One region of the Vibrio kasasachensis genome, then DNA from elsewhere that is predicted to be linked to it. Evidence: riboswitches for the same ligand, from Rfam matches in the RefSeq annotation. Region 1 holds a riboswitch; the other holds the start of a gene.
What was found. Region 1 has a riboswitch for lysine ahead of L4C38_RS14520 (Na+/H+ antiporter NhaC family protein). Riboswitches for the same ligand answer to the same signal wherever they lie in the genome.

Region 1 (7,461 bases):
AACAGATACCGGTTGAATCTTTCTTTTTCGCCGTGATTAGATCTTGCTCTTCTGCGATACGACGAACTTCTGGTTTCTCGAGATCACCCACCGGGAATAGGCTGCGTGCCACCTGCTCGTGGCTTAGTGTGTATAAGAAGTAACTTTGATCTTTGTTACCGTCTAAACCGCGTAGCATTTGTGGCTTATCACCATTCTCAGGGAATGAACGACGCACATAATGACCCATCGCAATAAAATCGGCATCTAGTACTTCATCAGCGAATTCCAAGAATGCTTTGAATTTGATTTCTTTGTTGCACAGAATATCAGGGTTTGGCGTACGACCTGCTTTGTATTCTTCAAGGAAGTATTCGAATACGTTATCCCAATATTCAGCGGAGAAATTAATCTTGTGTAGGTGGATGCCAAGCTTGTCACATACTGCCTGAGCATCGGCTAAATCTTGCGCCGCAGTACAGTATTCTTCGTTGTCATCTTCTTCCCAGTTCTTCATAAACAGACCTTCAACTTGATAGCCTTGCTGCTTTAGAAGATACGCAGAAACCGATGAATCTACACCGCCAGACATACCAACGATGACTTTCTTTTGACTGTTGTCAGTACAGTTCTCAGACATTACTTAACACCACAAAAATTAACTGGGGGCAGATTCTAACAGAAACCGTCTAACTGGGACAGATCCGAGATCGAAATCACACTTCGAAAAACGTGATTTTTAACAGTTTTATCGGTTAAAACCTGCGTTATTGATTACGACAAGTCTTCTATATATGGCATAGTAGGTGAAATTCAAGCGTTAGTAGCACCTATCTCTGGTTGTTTACTGGCAATATTAGTACTTTATTAGGTAAAAATGCGCATGAGCGAAGAGAATCAAGTTTTTCAAGAATCAGATTTGATTGAAGTTATTGAGAACCAATTGGAAGATGGCAGTCCAATTAAAGTAAAAGAAACCTTAATGCGTTTAATGATGACAGGAACAAGCCGCGAAGATGCGCTGGCAATGATGGCTTGTGCTGTTTCAATTGAGATTTATGATGTAATGAAAAATGAAGCTGAGTTCAACTTAAAACGTTATTCTGAGCATTTAGAGCGTCTACCTGATCTCAGTTTTATGGAAGGTGAGTAGAGTAAACGTTTGCTATAATAACAGATATTGCCGCACTTTTAATGGCGAGGTAGAATCCGCTTTCCTGTCCTCCCTTATTCAGAATCATAGTTATGAAATTTCCTGGTCAACGTAAATCAAAGCACTACTTTCCGGTACATGCGCGTGATCCCCTAGTGAGCCAAGCGCAATCTAGTAAGAGAATGTCACGCACCCATATTATTGGTATTGATCAAACATTGGTGGACATTGAAGCAAAAGTTGGCTCGGAGCTAATTGAAAAATACGGTTTGAGTAAAGGACACTCACTTGTTATTGATGATCAAACGGCAGAAGCTCTTTACAATGAATTGAAAGAGAACACGCTTATTACCAATGAATATGCGGGCGGTACGATCGGTAACACTCTTCATAACTATTCTGTACTAGCGGATGATAGATCGACGCTACTTGGTGTAATGAGCCAAGATATAAAAATTGGTAGCTATGGTTACCGTTATTTATGTAATACGTCTAGTCGTATGGATCTGAACTATTTACAAGGTGTCGAAGGGGCGATTGGTCGCTGCTTCGCACTCATTACAGAAGATGGTGAACGAACTTTTGCTATTAGCGAAGGACAAATGAACCAACTTCGAGCAGATAGCATTCCAGAAAAAATCTTCAAGAATGCATCCGCGTTAGTGTTAACCGCTTATTTAGTACGTTGTAAGCCCGGCGATCCAATGCCAGAAGCAACGATGCGAGCGATTGAATATGCAAAAAAACACCAAGTACCAGTGGTATTAACACTAGGCACTAAATTTGTTATTCAAGATGACCCTAAATTCTGGCAAGACTTCCTACGTGATCACGTTAGCGTTGTTGCAATGAATGAAGATGAAGCGGAAGCATTAACTGGTGAAGCTGATCCTCTAGCTGCATCAAATAAAGCCTTAGACTGGGTTGATTTGGTTCTTTGTACTGCGGGTCCTGTTGGTTTATATATGGCGGGTTACACTGAAGATGAAGCAAAGCGTGAAACCACCTTGCCATTATTACCAGGTTGTATAGCTGAATTTAATCGTTATGAATTTAGTCGACCTGCATCTAAAGCATTATGTGAGAATCCGATTAAAGTTTATTCGCATATTGCGCCATACATGGGTGGTCCTGAGAAAATCAAGAATACCAATGGTGCGGGTGATGCAGCGCTGTCAGCTTTATTACATGATATGGCTGCAAACAAATACCATAAAGAAAATGTACCTAACTCTAGCAAACATGCGTACTGCTTTTTAAACTATTCGTCTTTTTCGCAGGTATGCAAATACTCTAATAGAGCTAGTTATGAAGTATTAGTTCAACACTCTCCACGTTTATCTCGAGGCTTGCCTGAACGTGAAGATAGCTTGGAAGAAGCGTATTGGGAAAGGTAATTAAGAATTACGATACTTTATGTTTAGATAAGTATTAATAAATATAAATTGTAACCAAATAAAAAAGCTCCCGTCTAGGGAGCTTTTTTTATAAATCAAATTTATTTGATCAAGAATTAGATCAGGAACTCTTCCAAAGACTTACCTGAGTCCAATAGCGCTTGGATCGCTGAAGGTGTACGACCTTGACCTGTCCAAGTTTTTTCATCGCCATTTGGATCAATGTATTTGTATTTCGCAGGGCGAGGAGCGCGCTTAGATTTAGTTTTTGTCTTCGTTTCGCCAGCTAGAGCACTAATTAATGCTTCAACGTCAATTCCGTCTTTAGCAATTTGTTCTGCGATTGCGGATAATTTCGCTTCTTGTTCAGCTAAAGCCGCTCGTTCTTCTTCTTCAACGTCTTTACGTTCAGAAACAACCATAGTTAGTTTCTCAAGTGCTTCCTCTAATTGTTCTAGAGTAAGTTCACGAGAAAATGCACGAAGGCTACGAATGTTTAAAAGTGTTTTTGTTAATTCCGACATAAAATCTCACCAAATAATTATAAGCAATAAACCAATATTAATATCGTAATTGGAATAATACAATTCAAATATTGAAAATTAAAATAAAATGACAATAAAAAAAGTGAAATAGACAGATTTTTAAAGCTCACTTCACATTCTATTGCCAATATTATGGGGGAAGTAATAAAACTAGCACGTAAGTATAGTGCTTAGTTTCATAACCGCCAGTCAGTTTATGAAATAACACTAATTTAATGGATTGTTCGCGAACAATACCTTTGCCTTATAAATGATGAGATAAATAAACGTACAAAGTTTCGAAGGACCTTTCGGGTTCTATAATTGAAAGTTTGAGAGAGTTAAAATTACTTCATTGTGGATGTGCAATTATCAAGGATGTTTTTCAGGATTATTGTGAAGGTGATAGATGTGGATGAACGTAATAAAATTCTAGTTAGATGTATTGTAAATATGGTTTTTATAAGTACAATGACCGTTACCTAATGCGCTGCATCGGTTAATGCTATGTTAACAAGTATTGTTTCTAGCTTAATCTTTGGTCAGCGCGGTAGAGGAGCGGAATGAATGAGTAGCATTTATTGGGGTGATACCAATGAATAGATGTGAAAGGTCCTATCCGCCGAAGTGAACTGGTATATCTAAGCCATTCGCTGGGGTTGCACTCGAATAGGGGCAACACTGCCATAGTCTATTATTTGTATAACTATGGAGCGCTACTGTAGGGGTTGGGTGGAGTGTTCACTTCCCTGTCGCTATGTTCAACATACATAGGATAATTGTATCTATGTATCTGCAGTAGATCTCTAACCAATTTATTACTGGTTTCGAAGATCATGAGTTTAATCGATTTTGCATCATCCCCTTTATCACTACTGCCTCCAGTAGTGGCTCTTACGCTTGCGATTGTTACACGTCGCGTGTTGTTATCTCTAGGTACAGGTATTGTGCTTGGGGCAATTCTACTTGCTGATTACTCAGTGGGTAATACTTTAACTTACGTCAAAAATACCGTGTTTGGTGTTTTCATTGAAGATGGATCCATCAACGCTGGCAATATGAGTATCATCGGCTTTCTAGTGCTTTTAGGCATGATGACAGCACTTCTGACATTGTCTGGCGGTACCCGAGCTTTTGCTGACTGGGCTCAATCTCGAGTGAAAAGTAAACGAGGAGCGAAACTACTTGCTGCGTTCCTTGGTGTTTTCATTTTTATTGACGATTACTTTAACAGCCTTGCTGTTGGTGCGATTTCTCGCCCAGTGACTGATCGCTTTTACGTATCACGCGCTAAGCTTGCCTATATTCTAGACTCCACCGCTGCACCTATGTGTGTGATTATGCCAGCGTCAAGCTGGGGTGCGTACATCATGACAATTATCAGCGGCATTCTTGTTTCCCATGGTATTACAGAGTACTCAGCACTCGGCGCATATATGCGTTTGGTACCGATGAACTTCTATGCGATTTTCGCCCTGCTAATGGTCTTTGCGGTTGCATGGTTTGGTTTAACTGTTGGTAAAATGCGTGACCATGAAATTGCGGCTTCTCAAGGTCGTGGATTTGATGAAAATGCAAGTGATGACTTTGAAGAAGCACGTGCTTTAGATGAAGAACTGGATATTCGTGAAAGCGAAAAGGGCAAAGTATCTGATTTGATCTTGCCGATTGTTCTGCTTATCGTTGCCACTGTGACTTCAATGCTTTACACCGGCGGTCAAGCGCTAGCTGAAGTAGGCAAACCATTTGCATTGTTAGGCGCATTTGAAAATACCAATGTTGGTATCTCGCTGATTTACGGTGGCTTGGTTGGTCTGATTGTTGCCTTGTTCACTGTGGCTAAACAGGGCATTGCAGGTGTGGAGATCAGTCGCACATTGTGGATTGGTGCAAAGTCGATGTTTGGCGCGATTTTGATCCTAGTGTTTGCTTGGTCTATTGGTACCGTTATTGGTGATATGAAAACAGGTAGTTACCTATCAACCTTGGCTCAAGGTAATATTGACCCGCAATGGTTGCCTGTCATCCTATTCTTGTTGTCTGGTGTGATGGCGTTTTCAACCGGTAGTTCATGGGGTACTTTTGGTATCATGTTGCCAATTGCTGGTGATATGGCGGGCAATACAGATATCGCATTAATGTTGCCGATGCTAAGTGCCGTGTTAGCGGGTTCGGTATTTGGCGACCACTGCTCACCTATCTCAGATACGACGATTTTGTCGTCAACAGGTGCTCGTTGTAATCATATTGACCATGTAGCAACTCAGTTGCCTTACGCATTGTCAGTTGCACTCGTCTCCTGTGTTGGTTTTATCGTGTTGGGTATGACTGATTCATTAACTATTTCTTTTGGCGCTGCGAGCGTAGCATTTGTGGCGGTGTGTTTTGTGCTGAGCGTGTTTTCGAAAGTGAAAATGACCGATAATAAAGTTGCATAGCTAAAAATGCTTGTTGGATGAAGAAAAACTCCGCTATTTAGCGGAGTTTTGTTATTTAGAGATTGTCACTTTTTAAGGAGAATAATCTCTAGGGAGTGAAGACAGGCTCAGGGCAGTCTTCATAGCTACCTGGCGTTACGGGTAGGGCATTATTATTGTTGAAGCCATCAAGGATATGGGCTACGTTAACGATTAATTCAGCGTTCGATGAATTCCAAGCATCAATTGCTGCGGAAATGATTTGTTCAGCAGTTAGCCAATTTCCCTTGTACTCTATGGTTGCCGTGTTTGACACTCCAGCGGATCCAAATCTATGGCGAGTATTGAGAATAAACGCCAATAGTTGTTGGGCAAGCTGTTCTTTATGTAAGTTAATATCCGCATTACTATTACTATCTATTAGGAACTGAGATATTTCTGATTGCCATGTGCCAACAGACCAAATAGGTTCGCTACCACTAAAAGCTTCAGATACTGGTGTTCCATTTTCAAACTCACCATCAAAAGGCTCATCCCCAGCAGAGAAGTAATTCGATGGCAGTGTGTATGGCGCGAGACTATTAACATAATCTCTATCCGCTACCGTCAATTCTGTGAGACCATTTTTATTATGCCAATAGCCTTTGGTATCAAAATCGACAATCAGTTTACAAATATTGTTAAATACAAATTTGTCGGAGTCGATGTTATCGCTACGTGAATATACTTCACCATCGATAATTGGCAGGTTATTTTGGTCATAGCTTAATACTGAACGGACTGAGAATTTAATCGTGGTTGCGGTTGTTGCTTGCCAGTTAGGTCCGTTTGGCACCTCTTCTTCGATGATATATTGTGCAAGATCGCCTTTTACATTTGGTACTAAGGCTAAGAATTCTACACAGCCATCTTCGCCAGTGGTTTTCTCAACTTTTCTGTTGATTAACTCTCCTAAATTCGGACCGAAAATATCGACTAATTTTGTCCATAAATCAGGCGTGTCTGTTGCATTAATATTGTCAGGTAGTGGGACACTTTCTGGTACGGTTAAGATCATTTTCCAGTTGCTGATAAGAGGATCTGTTTCATCGTAGCCATCTTGCGCAATATCAAAGGCTTTGCACACTTTAATATTCGCGATACCCACTTGACCAAAACTGACTACCAGTACCGGATCAGGGTCGACGCCTTTTGTTCCTTGTTGAACCGTTCCATGCTGAGATGGAATAAATCCATCATCGGTCTGTTCTCCAGAGTTTCTAGCGATTAGTTCGGTCGTCGTTTGTTGTAAGCACGCCAATGGTGAAACAAACTCTCTAAACAAGGCACCATCATTGTGTTGTGGAGCATAATCTCTTAGATCTGCAAAAGTGGTGAAGTGGCTAAATGGCGTATTAAGTGGATTAACGCCATTAAGGTCTGCGAACCACATAAAGCGATCGACCGCCCATGAAAGCGTTTCTTGTTCAAGTACGCTAAAAGTAACAGGGAATTCCTCTGAATCAGTTGTGCGGTAGATATTGCGCATTGCTAGTGGATCTGTCACGCCAAAATCCCAGCTCTCGATGAGTTCGTCACCAAGCGAAGGTGTCAAGTAATTCGGGTCATATTGACAGTTGAGGTTTTTATCATGGAAAGAGCGCAGTGCAATTTCGAAGTCTTGTGGGTTTTCTTTGCCACCCAGTTTGACTTTGAAATTATCTGTTTTTGAAAACCGTGGAATAAAACCAAAGAAGCCGCCACATTGTTCACCAGTGGCTCCGTTGTTAACGCCGCCTTTTGCGTCACAAGCGTCTATAACACTTTGCTCAGTGGCAATCCAAGCTTTGTAAACACCGCCTGAATTTGGCGTATTGGCGAATGGGAAGAGTTGTACCGTTTCACCTTCAGTTAGGTTTCCACTGCCTCCAAGATATTCGCTACCGAGCAAGTGTTGACAAGGCTCCTCTACAGTTACGACACTCCCACGGTATTTAACCGTTGTGGTATAG
Region 2 (7,461 bases), on a different contig from region 1:
TTTAGTGCTAGTGGTCGGTGCGACAGGTTCAGGTAAATCAACCACCATGGCTGCAATGACAGGTTATCGTAATGCCAATAGAACAGGGCATATACTCACAGTAGAAGACCCAATTGAGTTTGTGCATCCACATAAAGGTTGTATTGTGACGCAGCGAGAGGTGGGGCTTGATACCGAAAGCTATGAAGTGGCGCTGAAGAATTCTTTGCGGCAAGCACCAGATATGATTTTGATTGGTGAGATTCGCAGCCGAGAAACAATGGAGTATGCGATGGCGTTTGCTGAGACGGGGCACTTATGTATGGCAACGTTACATGCAAATAATGCTAACCAAGCTTTAGAGCGTATTCTTCATTTAGTACCGAAAGAGAAAAAAGACCAGTTCTTATTTGATCTTTCGATGAACTTGAAAGGGGTTGTGGGGCAGCAACTATTACGTGATAAGAATGGGCAAGGTCGACATGGCGTGTTTGAGGTCTTACTCAATAGTCCGCGTGTTGCGGATCTGATTCGTCGCGGTGACTTGCATGAACTTAAATCGACCATGGCAAAATCACAACAGATTGGTATGCAGACATTTGATCAGGCGCTTTATCAGTTGGTTATCGAGGATAAAATTAATGAAGAAGATGCATTGCACAGTGCTGATTCCGCCAATGACTTGCGTATCATGCTTAAGGTGCACAGTGGCGATGGGGCATCGAGTAGCACGCTAGACAATATTAAAATTGATATGGATTGAGTGCAGAGATACTCCGAAACATAGCCAATAAAAAACCGAGTTTCGCGCTCGGTTTTTTATTCAGTAATGAAAAGTTTAAGCTTCGAATAGCTCTTGGTGAAGCTTTTGAATGGCATGGCGAGAAACGGATTCATGAACTAGAAAACATAAGTTGTGTGGGCTCGCGCCGAAGCAAATCATGCGTAAGTTTAAGTCTTCCAATGTTCCAAATACTTGTTTGGCATAACCACGGCTTTCACCCATGTTATTACCGATTAGTGCGACAAGGCTGAGGTTTTGCTCTATCTCTACCGTACATAGCTCTTCTAGCTCTTTACGTGCAACCGCAGGTAATTGTGGTGCACCACCAGAAGTATCGGTTTGGTCGAGGGTAAGAGAAACGCTTATCTCTGAGGTGGTAATGAGATCTACCGAGACTTTATGTTTGGCTAAAATCTCAAATACTTTAGCCAAGAAACCATAGGCATGGAACATCTTCGCACTGCGCAATGTCACCATTGTTTGGTTATCGCGCAGAGCAAGGGCACGAAATAGTGGTGAGCTTTGTACTTGATGACGAATCCAAGTGCCGCCTTTTTCTGGCTCTTTTGATGAGCCAACAAAAACGGGTATATCATGGCGCAATGCTGGTACTAATGTGGAAGGATGTAAGATTTTTGCACCAAAATTTGCCATTTCAGAGGCTTCACTAAAACTAATCTCTGGGATAGGCGTTGCTTTCTCTGCAATTCTCGGGTCGGTAGTATAGATCCCTGGAACATCGGTCCAAATTTCTAATCCTTTTGCTTTAACCGCTTCAGCGATAAGGGCGGCGCTGTAATCGCTACCACCGCGACCCAGCGTCGTGGTATTACCTTGTTCGTCTGAACCAATAAAGCCTTGAGTGACCACCACGAACTCTTGGCAGAGCGGAACGAGTTTCTCTTTTGCTAGCTGCGCTGTTTGAGCCACGTTTGGCTCTGCTTTACCAAAATCATCATTGGTACGCAATACTTGGCGGATATCAAAACGAATAGCATTGATGCCTTGCTCACGCATCACCTGAGTCAATAAGTGCGTAGACATCAATTCGCCACAAGAGACAAGCTGATCGGTTAGTTTTTTGCTCGCTTGAATGGATGCATCTTCTGCAAGGTGAGAGACAGTATCAAGGATTTTGCTAACTTCGGCTTCTGTATTAGTAGAGTCTTCCAGTCTGGTCAAAACGGCTTGATGAATATCAGCCAATTTTTCGATAATTTTGATTCGTTGTTGCTCATTAACCACGCCGTTAGCGAGTTCAACTAGCAGATTGGTTACACCTGAGCAGGCACTGCTCACGACAAGCTTTGTATTGAGGTTGTTTTCGATAATGATCGCACAGCGACTCATAGCTTCAAAATTTGCAACACTGGTACCGCCAAATTTGGCGACATTAAATGAGCTCACAGCGATTCTCCCACGACTTCCTAAATATTGTTGTTGGTTATCCAACGTCCTTTGTTTTTTTGTTTGAGTATCCTGTCCGACTTGAAGTCGCAGTTGTTTGGATACGATCAAACGAGAAGAGAGTTTTGAGCGATTTAAAGAGGTAAGTTATTAGGCAATAACAATCACCTCAGAAGCGCTTCATCAGACAGTGCTGATGACAATTGATGAGAGTCAACCCAAGTCAATCGACGTCACTAAACCTGCAATTGGGTGGCGTCTCGGCATTGCTCTCCCTCAATGAATCGTATTGGAGTTGCGGCTCCACGATGCATCTACCTAGGCAATGCTCCTCTTCTGTGTCTAATTATTGAACGGCTTTATGTGATCAAAGTCAACCGAAACTTTTACTTAGAAACTGACAATGTTTAACAAATTCATAATTACTAGACTTACGACCAATTGTTCCGCTTCGGATATTGTTTTAAGGTGGTTTAGATATGAGAAGATTAAAAGCATGCTGCAAGGAGCGATTATGACAATTCAAAGCTTTATTCCACCTCGTCGAATTCTTATGGGACCTGGTCCATCGGATATATCGCCACAAGTACTTCAGGCCCTAAGTCGCCCGACGGTTGGTCATCTAGACCCACTTTTTGTTGGCATGATGGATGAGCTCAAACAATTACTAAAATATGCTTTCCAAACTGAAAACGAGTTCACTATTGCTGTATCTGCACCGGGCAGCGCAGGCATGGAAGCGTGTTTTGTTAACCTGATTGAAGCGGGTGATAAAGTGATCGTATGTCGCAATGGTGTGTTTGGCGAACGCATGCGAGAAAACGTAATTCGCGCTGGTGGTGAAGCGATCGTCATTGACGATGAGTGGGGTAACCCAGTTTCAATCTCTAAAGTAGAGCAAGCTTTGGTCGCTCATCCAGAGGTCAAAATCGTTGCGTTTGTTCATGCAGAAACATCAACTGGTGCAATCTCGGATGCTCAAGCAATTAGTCGGTTAGCGAAAAAACACAATGCGTTAACTATTGTTGATGCGGTGACATCTCTGGGCGGTTCGCCGTTGAAAGTGGATGAGTGGCAATTGGATGCGGTTTATTCTGGCAGCCAGAAATGTCTCTCTTGTGTTCCGGGTCTTTCTCCGCTGACATTTTCTTCTAACGCGATAGAGAAAATTAAAAATCGCGCAACCCCAGTACAAAGCTGGTTCTTAGATCAAAGCTTAGTGCTTGGGTATTGGAGTGGGGAAGGTAAGCGCAGCTACCACCATACAGCCCCCGTAAACAGCCTATATGCGTTGCATGAGTCTTTGTTAATGCTCAAGCAAGAAGGGCTTGAAAATGCATGGCAGCGTCATCAAACGATGCATGGAAAGTTAAAAGTAGGATTGGAAAAGTTGGGCTTTAAATTTGTGGTTGATGAAGCGTATCGTTTGCCACAATTAAACGCTGTATACGTGCCAGAAGGCATTGATGAAGTGAAAGTGCGTAGCCACTTACTAGAAACCTATAACTTGGAAATAGGTGCAGGGCTTGGTGTCTTAGCGGGTAAAGCTTGGCGCATAGGCTTGATGGGATACGCTGCCAAAGATGAAAATGTCGCTTTGTGCTTACGCGCCTTGGAAGAATCGTTAACTTTGTAGGATGAATAGCGGCGTAAAGCCGCTGCTCTTATTGCTCTACGGGTGGCTTCAGCGCATCAATATCTGGCGCAATATATTGCACTTTCTCAAAATCGCGAGTTGGGAAAAGATATTTAGCTTCACTGCGAATTTGCTCTGCTTTAAGTGTATCGCCCAATCCTTGGTACGCCATAATCAAGTTGTTATAGAAAGCTGGTCGTGGCTTGTCCTTGATGATCGCTAATGACCAATCTATATAAGGTTTTATGTAATCAGGGTTTTGCGTTATTAAGCCGATATTTAGATAGGTGCTGTATACATCCCAATCGTAACGATCTTTCCAAACGACAGGATTTGTCACCTGCTCCAATATTTCAGGATCTTTTGGGTTAGAGCGTTCAAATTTTGTCAGTACGTAGTTGGTATGCAAAGAGCTCAGCATATAAACCGTAATGATGATTGGGACAACGAGGCTCATCACTCTCAGCAGAATTTGAGATATCCGGCTAAATGGCGCGATGCGATAGCTATTCGATCGCTGATCAACCCAATACAACAGGATTATAAAAGTAACCCAATGCACAAATGAGTGATAGAAAGGATACTCTAGTTGGCTATGCAGCACTATTGGGACAAACAGCCCAAACATCGCTAGCCGAGTGCCTTTCTTTGCTTGGTACATTCTAAGTAGCACGAATAGCGCCGCGAAAACAATGCCGAGTATCGGTAATAACCCACCTTCAACTCCCCAATAAAGCAGTTCATTATGTGGATGGTCGAGACTTGGTAAGCCGACATTATAGTCCGGATTAAGTTGGTGTTGTCGTGCCGTATACAGAATATAAGAAGGCTCAAAACTGCCGTAACCATAACCAGTGAAGGGCTTCTCGATGAACATATCGAGTGCTTGTGGGTAGATATAACTACGCGGGCTTTCTAGGTTTACTTTTTGTGTGATGACATCTGAGCCACCTGAAGATGCAGTCAGAAGAGGTAAAACTAAACCCAGCATGACGCCAATCAGTGCTGAGAGGCTCCAACCGGCTATGCGTTTATGGCTGGCAAAACGATAGAGATACGGTAGTACCAAAGCAACGGAGATTGCCGCGCTTAACCAGCCCGTACGAGACGCCAAAATTATGATCAATGGAATGGTGAGCAAAGGCATTACATAAAGAAGGCTTACATCACTCAATTTACGTTGATACTTAATTGGCTGGCGAGAAAGTAAGTACCCAGAAACCGCGAGACCAGTAGCGAGAAAGCTAGCCATAACATTGGGTTGCTGAAAAATTCCGTAAGGTCGGTTACTTATTGTGTTGTAACCAAAGATATTTCCTGGCTCTAGTATTAAGTACTGAATCCAGCCAAACGTTGCTTGTATCGCCACCGCGATAACAATAAACCACAATAGGCGCTGCCTTTGACGATTGCTAAAACGAAATTGTTGTAGCACGACGAGCAATAAAAAGCCCATCCACAATCCAGCGAGGCGGTTGAATGATAGTAGTAACGAAGAGTTGGGATAAAGTATCGGCGCTGTCATGATTAGACAAGATACAAATAGCACTATGGTTAGTTTATTGTAGCGAAGTTTGCCTTCGGTACCGATTTGATACAGACCGATGGCGATACAGATGCCAAAAGCCAACCATGTGGTGGCATTAAATGACAATGCTAAGCCGGAACCGCCAGGATTTGCCATAAAGACATGCATGGCTAGCAGGTAGATCACACCAAGTGATACTAGAAATGGACGAACTAAAGGAAGCCTTGGTATTTGTGGCTCAAGTTGTGTTCCGGTTACATGTATGGTTGCCATATTGGTGTCACTTCTACAAAAACAAAACCAGCGTATGATACGCTGGTTCCTAGGCTCTGTTGACCTTTTTCTATTTTAACATAGGTTTAAGGAAGTGTGCGGTATGTGAACCTTCGACAAGTGCCACATCTTCAGGTGTGCCTTGGGCAATAATTTCACCGCCACCGTCTCCTCCCTCCGGACCTAGATCGACGATCCAGTCTGCTGTTTTTATTACATCAAGGTTGTGCTCGATAACAACCACGGTATTGCCATGATCGCGTAAGCGATGCAGCACGGTGAGCAATTGCTGAATATCATGGAAGTGTAGTCCGGTAGTTGGCTCGTCTAGAATATACAGGGTTTTGCCTGTATCACGCTTCGAGAGCTCGCGAGCCAGTTTAACTCGCTGTGCTTCACCTCCAGATAAGGTGGTTGCAGCTTGACCAAGACGAATATAAGAAAGCCCCACATCCATTAAAGTCTGTAACTTTCTCGCGATAACAGGTACCGGTTCGAAAAATTGGCGAGCATCTTCAACCGTCATTTCTAGTACTTCATCGATGGTTTTGCCTTTGTAGCGAACTTCGAGTGTTTCGCGGTTGTAGCGCTTACCATGGCAGAGATCACATGGCACGTAGACATCAGGTAGAAAATGCATTTCTACTTTAATGACACCATCACCTTGACAGGCTTCGCAGCGACCACCACGCACATTAAAACTAAAGCGACCGGGTTTATAACCGCGTGAACGAGATTCTTGTGTGCCAGAAAAGAGCTCTCTAATTGGGGTGAATATTCCAGTGTAGGTCGCAGGATTTGAGCGTGGCGTTCGACCGATAGGGCTCTGGTCAATATCGATAACCTTGTCGAAATGCTCTAACCCTTTGATTTTTTTATAAGGTGCTGGTACAGCGGTGGTTGCCCCATTTAGTTGGGTATGAGCAATCTTAAAGAATGTATCGTTAATTAAGGTTGATTTGCCCGAACCTGATACCCCGGTAATGCAGCAAAACAACCCGACAGGGATAGTCAAATCTACCGATTTGAGATTGTTGCCAGTGGCACCAATGAGCTCAAAAACTTTCTTTTTGTTAAATGGCGTGCGTTGTTCGGGTATGGCAATTTTTTTTATACCGGAAAGGTATTGTCCAGTTAAAGACTCTGGCGTGTCGATAATCTCAGCCATTGTGCCTTGAGCGACAACTTGACCACCGTGAACGCCAGCGCCCGGACCAATATCGATCACATGATCAGCGCAGCGAATGGCATCTTCATCATGTTCTACCACCAGCACAGTATTACCTAAGTCCCGTAAATGAATGAGTGTTTTAAGTAGACGTTCATTATCACGTTGATGCAGGCCGATCGAAGGTTCATCAAGTACATACATGACGCCCATAAGACCTGCACCTATTTGGCTGGCGAGACGAATCCGTTGTGCTTCCCCACCCGATAATGTTTCGGCACTGCGAGAAAGATTGAGATAGTTCAAACCAACGTTGACCAAGAATTCAAGGCGATCGTTGATCTCTTTCATGATCTTTTCAGCAATTTTTGCTCGTTGTCCCTCAAGCGAAAGTGTTGAGAAGAAACTTAAAGCATCAGCAATACTCAGTTCAACAATTTCAGGTAGCGTTGTGTCACCAATAAAGACATTGCGAGCTTCAAGGCGTAAGCGACTACCGTCACAGCTTTCGCAGCATTTAGTTGAGATATATTTGGCTAAATCCTCACGAACAGAGTTTGATTCTGTGTCATGGTAGCGACGTTCTAAGGTATTTAGAATGCCTTCAAATGGGTGACGCTTGACGCGAATATCACCGCGATCGTTGATGTAATTGAACTCAACTTCTGTTCGTCCAGAACCCTTTA

Region 2: another riboswitch for lysine. It lies ahead of lysC (lysine-sensitive aspartokinase 3); the one in region 1 lies ahead of L4C38_RS14520 (Na+/H+ antiporter NhaC family protein).

Annotation. Positions count from the first base shown of each region.
Region 1 is NZ_JAKJTB010000017.1:53,303-60,763, forward strand. Features, by position in the region: gene mnmA (tRNA 2-thiouridine(34) synthase MnmA) at 1-619, opposite strand, end outside; gene L4C38_RS14505 (hypothetical protein) at 863-1,132, shown strand; gene L4C38_RS14510 (inosine/guanosine kinase) at 1,225-2,529, shown strand; gene L4C38_RS14515 (H-NS family histone-like protein) at 2,646-3,053, opposite strand; lysine riboswitch at 3,597-3,780, shown strand; gene L4C38_RS14520 (Na+/H+ antiporter NhaC family protein) at 3,890-5,491, shown strand; gene L4C38_RS14525 (hypothetical protein) at 5,580-7,461, opposite strand, start outside.
Region 2 is NZ_JAKJTB010000010.1:387,258-394,718, reverse strand. Features, by position in the region: gene L4C38_RS06595 (PilT/PilU family type 4a pilus ATPase) at 1-742, shown strand, start outside; gene lysC (lysine-sensitive aspartokinase 3) at 818-2,170, opposite strand; lysine riboswitch at 2,336-2,514, opposite strand; gene L4C38_RS06585 (pyridoxal-phosphate-dependent aminotransferase family protein) at 2,685-3,806, shown strand; gene L4C38_RS06580 (PglL family O-oligosaccharyltransferase) at 3,835-5,607, opposite strand; gene uvrA (excinuclease ABC subunit UvrA) at 5,678-7,461, opposite strand, start outside.